DNA from 3 places in the Hoeflea sp. IMCC20628 genome. Region 1 is predicted to be linked to each of the others. Evidence: predicted binding sites of a transcription regulator. Region 1 holds the regulator's gene; each other region holds the start of a gene.

Region 1 (3,262 bases):
GAATACAGAATTGAAGGATCACAAAATGCCCGAAGCTCATACCGTCACAGCCTATGATGACGAACTCCGCTTCCTCGTGCGCCGCTTGTCGGAAATGGGCGGCATCGCCGAGCGCATGGTCGCCGACGCGGTCGCGGCGCTCGTCAACGCCGACACGGCGTCCGCGCAGCGGGTCATCTCCGAAGACTTGCTGCTCGATGAGGGCGAACGCGAGATTTACGACAAGGCGGTTCTGATCATCGCCAAGCGCCAGCCGATGGCGTCGGATCTGCGCGAAATCATCGGCTCGATCCGCATCGCGTCGGACCTCGAGCGCGTCGGTGATCTGGGTAAGAACATCGCCAAGCGGGTGATCGCCGTCCACACCATGGCGCAGCCGCGCAAGCTGGTGCGCGGACTCGAGCATCTGGCCGAACTGGCCCTGACCCAGCTCAAGGAGGTGCTCGACGCCTTTGCCACACGCTCGCCGGAGCTCGCACACACCATTCGCGAGCGTGACGAGGAGATTGACGCGATCTACACCTCGCTGTTCCGCGAATTGCTGACTTACATGATGGAAGACCCGCGCAACATCACTGCCTGCACCCATCTGCTGTTCTGTGCCAAGAACATCGAGCGCATTGGCGATCACGCCACCAACATTGCCGAAACGGTCTATTACGTTGCCACCGGCGAGCAACTGTCCGCTGACCGCCCCAAGGACGATGACACCGCCAGCATGATCGTATCCGATCCGGGTTCGGCGTGACAATGCGGGGAGTTTACAGATCATGGCGATAAGCCCGCGCATTACAGTGGTTGAGGACGAGGAAGCACTCTCGGTGCTGCTTCGCTACAACCTGGAAGCAGAAGGCTACGACGTCGACACCGTTCTCCGCGGCGACGAGGCCGAGATCCGGCTGCAGGAACGTGTCCCGGATCTGCTGATCCTGGATTGGATGCTGCCCGGTATTTCCGGCATCGAATTGTGCCGGCGCCTGCGCGCACGGCCTGAAACCGAACGCTTGCCGATCATCATGCTGACGGCGCGCGGCGAGGAAAGTGAAAGGGTTCGCGGGCTCGCAACGGGTGCCGACGATTATGTTGTCAAACCGTTCTCCACGCCAGAATTGCTGGCCCGGGTCAGGGCGATGTTGCGCCGTGCAAGGCCGGAAAGCATTTCCACACTGCTCAAGGTTGGCGACATCGAGCTGGACCGGGAAACGCACCGGGTGCGCCGCCGCGGCCGCGACGTCAAGCTGGGGCCGACCGAGTTCAAGCTTCTTGAATATCTGATGAGCTCACCCGGCCGGGTTTACTCGCGGGCGCAACTGCTCGATGGCGTCTGGGGTCACGATGTCTATGTCGATGAACGAACCGTCGATGTGCATGTCGGCAGGTTGCGCAAGGCGGTCAATCTGTCGGGTATGCGCGACACCATCCGCACCGTGCGTGGCGCCGGCTATTCGATCGAGAGCTGACCGGGGACCTCAGGGGATGGTGACAGTCAACGTTTCGGCCGTGAGTTCACTGCCGAGCTCGACACTCCGGTCCTGCTTGTCGATGACGCAGATGTAGCTCACAAAGGCGTCGCCGCCTTTGGCCTTGCCGGTCACCACAGCGAGACCGAAGCTTTCGCTGCCGAAAGGATCGACGGCGGCCTTGCCGTCGTCGAGCATAGGCGCGGCCGCCTCAAGGCATTTGCTGCGCACCTCGGCGGCAAATTCAGCCCAGGCGTCATCCGAGGAGGCTGCGGCAGGTGCGATGGACATCGGCAAAAGCAGAAGTGCAGTCATCAAATGGCGCATCGGCCGATCCTCTTTGCCTGATTTTGAGTGTGTCGCGACCGACAACTTACATTGATTGCGGTCTCCGCGTCACCATCCATGATCTCAACCGTCACGGCCACACGAGCGCAAAAAAAAGCCCGGATTGATGGATCCGGGCTTTGCTGTCTTCAATCGAAATTGGTTCAGCGGGCGCGCTTGCGCTCGCTGGACGGCTGGAACGCCAGTTTGGCGTGGTAGCCGCAATAGGGAGACGCCTCGCCTGAATCATTGCCGCAGAAATGAAAGCCCTCTTGCAGAGGATCGCCAAGTGGCCATTTGCAGGTCCGCTCTGAAAGCTCGATCAGCGTAAGGCGCCGTGAAATAGGCACCACAACGTCATCGACCGGCCGCGTATCGATGTTCTCCACGGCTACGACGTCGAGATCATCTTTCAAAGCTGCGCCGCCGCTTGAACGGCTGACGGTGCGTGTTGTCTGTGTCGCCGTGCGTCCGGCATAATTCGGTGCGCGCGGTGCTGCGGTTGTGCGTTTGGTCCGCACGGCCGCCTGACCGCCGCTTTTGGCTCTGCCGGGAAGGTTGAGGCGATGCACCTTGCCGATCACAGCATTGCGGCTGACGCCGCCCAACTGTGCCGCAATCTGACTGGCGCTCAGCCCGTCTGCCCAGAGTTTCTTGAGTCTTTCAACCCGATCATCAGTCCAGTTCATGCCTTGGTCTCCGTTTATCCCGTGTTCCGGGATGGCAGAATCCCTCACCGCCGCTCCGGATGACCGGAGCTCAAGCGCTCGGTTACTGTGAGGTGAATAGTGTCCGCCGCGAACGTCTAATTCATAAATTCAACTTAGTGGTTGCATGACTCTATGACAAGAGTCAGGCGAATCATGCCGATTCCTTTTTTCGGTTTTCCCCAACTTACAGGTTGAGACTGGCTGAAGGCCGTGCCGCACTTCCAGACAGCCATCCCGATATGCTCCCGCATAAGATAAAGTGCAAACCGGCGCTGGACCAGGCGCACAGCTTGTCTCATTGACAGTCCATACCGAAATGTAAATAGTGCCCACGCCGCCCCGGAATGGGCGGCATTTTTGGTTTTCCGGCACTGGGTGACTGGGCGGAACGCAACAACCTCCGCCAAGCTTCGGTCAATGCACCGATGCCCGGTGTCCAATGGGAGATGAGCGCCATGGCTGATGTCAAGCCGCTTTATGATACTTACAATCGCGTTCCCTTGGTCTTTGAACGCGGGCATGGCGTGTGGCTGGAGACGAACACTGGCGAACGCTATCTCGATTTTGCCGCCGGCATCGCGGTCAATTCGCTCGGCCATACCCATCCGCATCTTGTCGAAGCGCTGAAAGCGCAGGCCGACAAATTGTGGCATCTCTCCAACGTCCATGAAATTCCGGGTCAGACCCGGATGGCCGAACGGCTCACCGAGGTGACTTTCGCCGACAAGGTGTTCTTTACCAATTCGGGTGCAGAAGCGCTCGAAT
Region 2 (3,262 bases), 850 kb from region 1:
CGCCACGGGCAGCAGCCGAATCCAGCGCATCCTTGGCGGATTTCGACCCGTTCCATACACCTTCGAGTTCTTCATCGATGACGCCGCGGATCTGGTCGAAGTTACCCAGACGAATTCCCTTGGAATTGGCGGTCGGGGCCTTGCCGGTCATCTGGATGATGGCAATGTCGGTGCCGGGGTTTTCTTCATAATAACCGGAAGCCTTGGTTGCTTCGTAGGCTGCCATGGTGATCGGCAGGTAACCGGTGTCCTGATGCCATTTGGCCTGGATGTCGGAGCTCGAGAGGAAGTTGAAGAACGCCGCGACGCCCTTGTACTCTTCCGCTGTCTGGCCCTCCATCGCCCACAGCGACGCACCACCGATAATGGTGTTTTGCGGCGCGCCTTCAACATCGCTCCAGTACGGCAGAGGCCGGATGGCGAAGTCGAAAGCGGCTTCGTTCTTCACGCCGGCATAGCCAGCCGATGATTCGGTGAACAGCGCGCATTCACCGGCGCGGAACGGGGCACCGCCTTCGTTGCGACGGCCTGAATAGATGAACTTGCCATCCTTGGCCCACTGCCCAAGCGTTTCGATGTGCTTGACCTGAACATCACCATTGAGGCTCAGCTCCGTATCAACACCGGCAAAACCGTTCTCTTTCGAAGCGAAAGGAACGTTGTGATAGGCGGACAGGTTTTCGAGATGAACCCAGCTCTGCCAGGCGGTGGTCAGCGGACATTTGTTGCCCGATTCCTTGAGCGCGTCGAGAGCGGTTCCGACCATCTCCCAGGTCGACAGATCCATTTCCGGATCCAGACCGGCGGCCTTCAGCGCGTCCTTGTTGACATAAAGCACAGGGGTCGAGGAATTGTAGGGCAGAGACAGCATCTGGCCTTCAGTGGTGGTGTAGTAACCAGCAACAGCGGCGAGATAGACCGATTGATCGAATGGCAGGCCTGATTCGGCCATGACTTCATAGACCGGCTTGATGGCGCCCTTGGCTCCCATCATCGTGGCGGTGCCGACTTCGAAAACCTGAAGAACGTCGGGCTGTTCGCCTGCGCGGAACGCGGCGATGCCGGCGTTGAGCGTTTCCGAATAGTTGCCCTTGTTGGTGGCGACCACGGTGTAGTCGCTCTGGGATGCGTTGAATTTCGAAACCTGCTCGTCGAGCAGTTCCCCGAGACGTCCGGTCATTGCATGCCAGAAATCGATCTGCGTGGCGGCACTTGCAGGTGCAACGCCCGACATGAGTGCGGCGACAACGCCGGCGGCGATAAACTTTTTCATGTGAACTTCCTCCCTTGATGGGAAACGCGTGAAAACGAACGTAACCCGAAAGGGAAACGTAACCTCACAGCGTCTACCGCGCAATTGAAAACAGTTTTGTGACAGCAGGTGTGGAAAACGAAACAACGGACAAACCTCCCTGCTTCACCAGACAATCAGTCCTATTATCAGGAAAATCCTGCAACTGATAAATTCCCAGCAGAGCTAAACCGGGCTTTCCATTCCGGCCGGCATTGCGCATCATGTGCACTGCAAAACAAATCGACACCAATATGCGAGGGGCACCGATGTACGACTATCCTGTTTTGTGGGAATGGCTCAGCTTTGCCGTCCGCTGGCTGCATGTGATCACCGCCATCGCCTGGATCGGCTCATCGTTTTACTTCATCGCACTCGATCTTGGCCTGGTTCAGCGGCCCGGTCTGCCGGAAGGCGCTTTCGGTGAAGAATGGCAGGTGCATGGCGGCGGATTTTATCATATCCAGAAATACCTGGTGGCGCCGCCAAATCTGCCCGAGCACCTGACCTGGTTCAAATGGGAAAGCTATGTCACGTGGTTATCGGGCTTCGCCATGCTGTGGGTGGTGTATTACGCCGGTGCCGAACTCTATCTGATTGACGCCAACGTGCTTGATGTCACGGCCCCCGTGGCGATCGCCATTTCCGTGGCCTCGATCGTGTTCGGCTGGATCGTCTACGATCTGCTCTGCAAATCGCCGATCGGGGCAAACACCACCGGGCTGATGCTGGTGCTGTTTGCGGTGCTGGTGGTGATGGCCTGGGGGTATACGCAAGTGTTTACCGGACGGGCTGCGCTGCTGCATCTGGGCGCCTTTACCGCAACGATCATGACCGCCAATGTGGCAATGATCATCATTCCGAACCAGAAAATTGTTGTGGCCGACCTCAAGGCGGGACGGACGCCGGATCCCAAATATGGCCGGATCGCCAAGCAGCGCTCGCTGCACAACAATTATCTCACCCTGCCGGTGATCTTCCTGATGCTGTCCAACCACTATCCGCTGGCATTTGCAACGCAGTGGAACTGGCTGATTGCAGCGCTGGTGTTCCTGATGGGTGTCACCATCCGCCATTGGTTCAATACGATCCATGCGCGCAAGGGCAAGCCGCACTGGACATGGGCCGCCACGGTGGCGCTGTTTGTCGCCATCATCTGGCTGTCGAGCCTGCCGCGCACCGATGAGGTGATCGAGGAAGCCTCGCTGGCGCCGATCCATCAGCGGTTTGTTGACAATGCCCATTTTGAAGCGGTCAGCGAAACCATCATGGGGCGCTGCTCGATGTGCCATGCAGCGGAGCCGTTCTGGGACGGCATTGCCCGTGCGCCGAAAGACGTGCGGCTCGAGACTGCCTCCGACATCGCCCGCCATGCGCGCGACATCTACATTCAGGCCGGACGCAGCCATGCCATGCCGCCGGGCAACGTCACCTTTGTCGAACCGGAAGAGCGGGCACTGTTTGTGGCCTGGTATGAATCCGCAGTCGCCAGCGAGACCAATCCATGACAGCCAGACTTCTGCGCGGACGCACGCTCAGCTTCAAAACGAGGCCGCAAGCGCGGGACGACCATGCCAGCTATGTCTTCGAGGAAGACGGCGCGGTTCTGGTGGAGAACGGTCGGATCTCGGCATCCGGTGCCTATGGCGCTGTTTTGGCCATGGCACCCGACGGTATCGAGATCATCGACCACCGACCCTGTCTGTTGATGGCCGGGTTCATCGATCCGCATATTCATTTCCCGCAGATGCAGGTGACGGCGAGCTACGCGGCAAACCTGCTGGAATGGCTCAACACCTACACCTTTGTCGAGGAACAACGTTTCGCAGACGCGGCACACTCGGCTCGCTTTGCAACATTGTTCTTCGATGAATTGCTGCGCAACGGCACCACCACGGCTGCGGCCTATTGTTCGGTGCACAAGCGTTCGGCGGACGCCTATTTCGCAGAAGCCAGCCGGCGCAACCTCTT
Region 3 (3,262 bases), 740 kb from region 1:
ACCAAGGGCGAAGGTGGTGCCCATACTGCCCGCGCGGCCGGCGCAGTCCAGGCTTCCCACAGGGTTGTGACAGGGGCCGCAAACTGCCGTTCAAATGTCAGCGTCGCAAAACGTCCGCTCATCTCACAAGTCCTTTCGCATAGGCTTCGAGTTGCGTCACCACCGTGCCCCAGCCATCAAAGAAGCCCATTTGCTCATGCGTCGCCCTGGTCTCCGGATTGCGATGACGGGCAATCGCGGTGTAGCTGGTGCCGCCGTCGGGCGTATCCTTGAGAAGCAGGATCGCGGTCATGAAAGGGTCGGGCGCCGGTTTCCAGCCTTCGCTATAGGTATCGGTGAACACCAGTTTCTCCTCCGGCACCACCTCCAGATAAACCCCGAGATTTTCCATGACATTGCCTTCGACATCGAAGGTGGTGTTGAACCGCCCACCAACCCGCAAGTCGATCTCCACCGAGGTTACCTTGTGGGGGGCGGGGATGAAGAAGTGCGGGATGTGCTTCGGCAGCGTCCAGCATTCCCAGATCAGATGCCGCGGCACGGCCAGCGTGCGGGTAAAGCTCAAGTCCGTGGCCGGATCCAGCTCCAGTTTCAGTGTCATGTCTTTTGCTCCTCCATCACCGTTTTCACATAATCGTCCAACCGGTCGAGCCGGGATTCCCAGATTTGCCTCTGCTCATCGAGCCATGTCCGCATCGGCGCCAGCGCCTCAGGCACGATGGCGCAGGTGCGCACCCGCCCGTCCTTCGAGGTTGCGATCAACCCAGCTTCCTCCAGCACCGAAAGATGCCGCATCACCGTGGGCAGGCGCAGTCCTGTCGGATTGGCCAACTCGGTCACCGGTGCAGATCCCTGCGCCAGCCGCGTCAAGATTGAGCGCCGGGTCGGGTCCGCCAGTGCGTGAAACAGGTTCGAGAGATCAGTATCATGCTTAGCCATACAGCTAAGTATCTCGACCGCGCGGCGCCGTCAAGGGACAGTTAGCAATGTTGCTAGGTATTTTTGTGGCGGGTGGGTAAATGCAGCTCCTCCATGTCGGATAGTTCCGTCTCCAGGGGCTGTCACAGAACCATAACGCGCGCGTCATCGGGCTGTAATCCGGTCCGGGCATGAGAGGCTTCTCACAAAAGGAGATCCTCGTGAAAGCTCGTATTCTATCCCTCGCCATCCTTGCCCTGGCATCCCCGGCCACCGCCCAGGAGATCTTTCCCGCCACTCTGGCCGGCCACGCCTATCTGCCTGCTCTAAGCCTGCTGGCACCGCCTGCCGATGCACCCCGCGATGGCTGGATCAGCGGCAAGTTTACCGGCGTTGGCCGCAACGGAGTGCCTCTGTCCGTGCCGGGCGACACCGGCGGCATGCACGGCAAACGCCTGACCGGAATCAGCCTGCCCTTCATCGGCCAGCCGCTGCAGGGATTTTCGGGTTTTGCCATGGACAAGGCCGAAGATGGTTCGGTCTATGTGCTGACCGACAACGGCTTTGGCTCGAAGGCCAACAGCCCTGACACAATGCTTTTTTTCAGCCGCATGATGGCCGATTTCGAGACCGGAAAAGTCGACATCAAGGAAACCGTTTTCCTGCATGACCCCGATTTCAAGGTGCCCTTCCGCATCTCCTGGGACGGAACCGACAACCGCTATCTGACGGGGGCCGATTTCGACCTCGAAAGCATCCAGCGCATTGGCGATTCGATCTGGATCGGCGAAGAGTTCGGGCCTTACCTGATTGAAGCCGACCTTGATGGCCGGGTGAAGGGTGTCTATCCCACGATGATGAACGGCAAACAACTCAAGGGCGCTGACACGCCGGGCATCTCGGCCACATCCGTGATCGGCAAGGACTGGACCGTTCCGCGTTCGGGCGGCTACGAGGGCATGGCGCTGCAGCCCGGCACCGGTCTTTTGTGGGCAATGCTGGAGAAGCCGCTACTAGGTGAAGACGGCAAGAGTGAAGGCGATTTCCTGCGCGTGCTGGCCTTCGATCCGGCCAAGCGCGAATGGACCGGTGACAGCTTCAAGTTCAAGCTTGCCGAAGGTGCAACGGCGATCGGTGATTTCAACTTCATCGACGACACACGTGCGCTGGTGATCGAGCGCGACAATGGCGAGGGTGAGCCAAGCCTGAAATGCGCCGGTGAGCCGGCGGCTGATTGTTTCCCGAACCCGGCAATGGTCAAGCACGTCGTGCTGATCGATACCGCAAGCGTCGATGCGGATGGCTATGTGCGCCGTATCGGGCAGATCGACCTGATGAACATCGCCGATCCCGAAGGACGGGCGCGGATTACCACGGATGGCGGTGAAGAAGGCCGATTCAGCCTGCCCTTCTTCACCATCGAGGATGTGATGCGGGTCGACGATACCCATATCATGGTGGCGATAGACAACAATTTGCCGTTCTCGTCAGGCCGCAAGCTCGACGCCGCGGCGGACAATGAAGTGGTGCTGCTGAGCGTGCCCGAGTTGCTGGCCGCGCAATGAGGCGTTGAAATTGCCGGGGGATCACACCCCCCGGCACCCACACGATCATGTCATGCGGAGAAGCCCGAGAGCGGCGCCTCTGATTGGCTTAACCCGCATTCCCGAACGGCCCGGAATAACCCCGCGCCATCACCTCGCGCTCGTGGCCGAGCATCCAGTGCACCGTCGGAAAGGCGATCTCGTCCATCGGCAGCTTGTCCCAGTCGAACAGCTCAACTTCCAGGCTTTCCTCGCCAATGCCGAACAAGGCAGCACCCGCACCCGGATCAATCAGTTCAGCGCGCCAGATCAGTTGCACCTGGCTCAGGCGCGGGACGGAATAGATGGCCAGCAATTCGCCGAGCTTGAGATTGGCCAGCGCCTCTTCGCGCGCCTCGCGGCGGGCGCCATCCTCGGGTGTTTCATTAAGTTCAAGATAGCCTGCCGGCACGGTCCAGAAGCCGCGGCGCGGCTCGATGGCGCGGCGGCACAACAAGACCTTGCCCTCGTGCCGGACCACCGATCCGACGACAATGCGCGGGTTCTGGTAATCGACGAAGCCGCATGTCTGGCAGACATCGCGTGCATGGGTGTCGCCAGCGGGAACCAGACGGTCGAAGTGTTTCTCGGTGCTCATCGCTCAAACATAGAGCGCAGAGACATGCACGGCGAGATCAATCCGCTGACAGAATGTCAAAAAACTCAGCTTGCGGGCGCCATCGCCTTTTCAATCGCCGGCAACAGCTTGTCGCGCAGGCTTTCGGTGGTGAACGGGCCGATCTGCTTGAACAGGATTTCTC

The links. Region 1 encodes PhoB, which activates phosphate uptake and scavenging genes when phosphate is short. Its sites were predicted from a motif close to TGTCATNNANCTGTCAT; they were not measured.
Region 2: ugpB (sn-glycerol-3-phosphate ABC transporter substrate-binding protein UgpB) is a predicted target of PhoB. The motif match lies at 1,361-1,377, and genes of this name have one in related genera.
Region 3: IMCC20628_RS21420 (esterase-like activity of phytase family protein) is a predicted target of PhoB. The motif match lies at 1,082-1,098, and genes of this name have one in related genera.

The regions. Positions count from the first base shown of each region.
Region 1 is NZ_CP011479.1:3,834,555-3,837,816, reverse strand. Features, by position in the region: gene phoU (phosphate signaling complex protein PhoU) at 26-748, shown strand; gene phoB (phosphate regulon transcriptional regulator PhoB) at 777-1,460, shown strand; gene IMCC20628_RS18020 (hypothetical protein) at 1,470-1,787, opposite strand; gene IMCC20628_RS18015 (GcrA family cell cycle regulator) at 1,952-2,476, opposite strand; gene IMCC20628_RS18010 (aspartate aminotransferase family protein) at 2,953-3,262, shown strand, end outside.
Region 2 is NZ_CP011479.1:2,984,629-2,987,890, forward strand. Features, by position in the region: gene ugpB (sn-glycerol-3-phosphate ABC transporter substrate-binding protein UgpB) at 1-1,273, opposite strand, end outside; gene IMCC20628_RS14215 (urate hydroxylase PuuD) at 1,561-2,799, shown strand; gene guaD (guanine deaminase) at 2,796-3,262, shown strand, end outside.
Region 3 is NZ_CP011479.1:4,574,620-4,577,881, reverse strand. Features, by position in the region: gene IMCC20628_RS21435 (SRPBCC family protein) at 1-122, opposite strand, end outside; gene IMCC20628_RS21430 (SRPBCC family protein) at 119-601, opposite strand; gene IMCC20628_RS21425 (metalloregulator ArsR/SmtB family transcription factor) at 598-939, opposite strand; gene IMCC20628_RS21420 (esterase-like activity of phytase family protein) at 1,140-2,483, shown strand; gene IMCC20628_RS21415 (NUDIX hydrolase) at 2,572-3,099, opposite strand; gene IMCC20628_RS21410 (DsbE family thiol:disulfide interchange protein) at 3,165-3,262, opposite strand, start outside.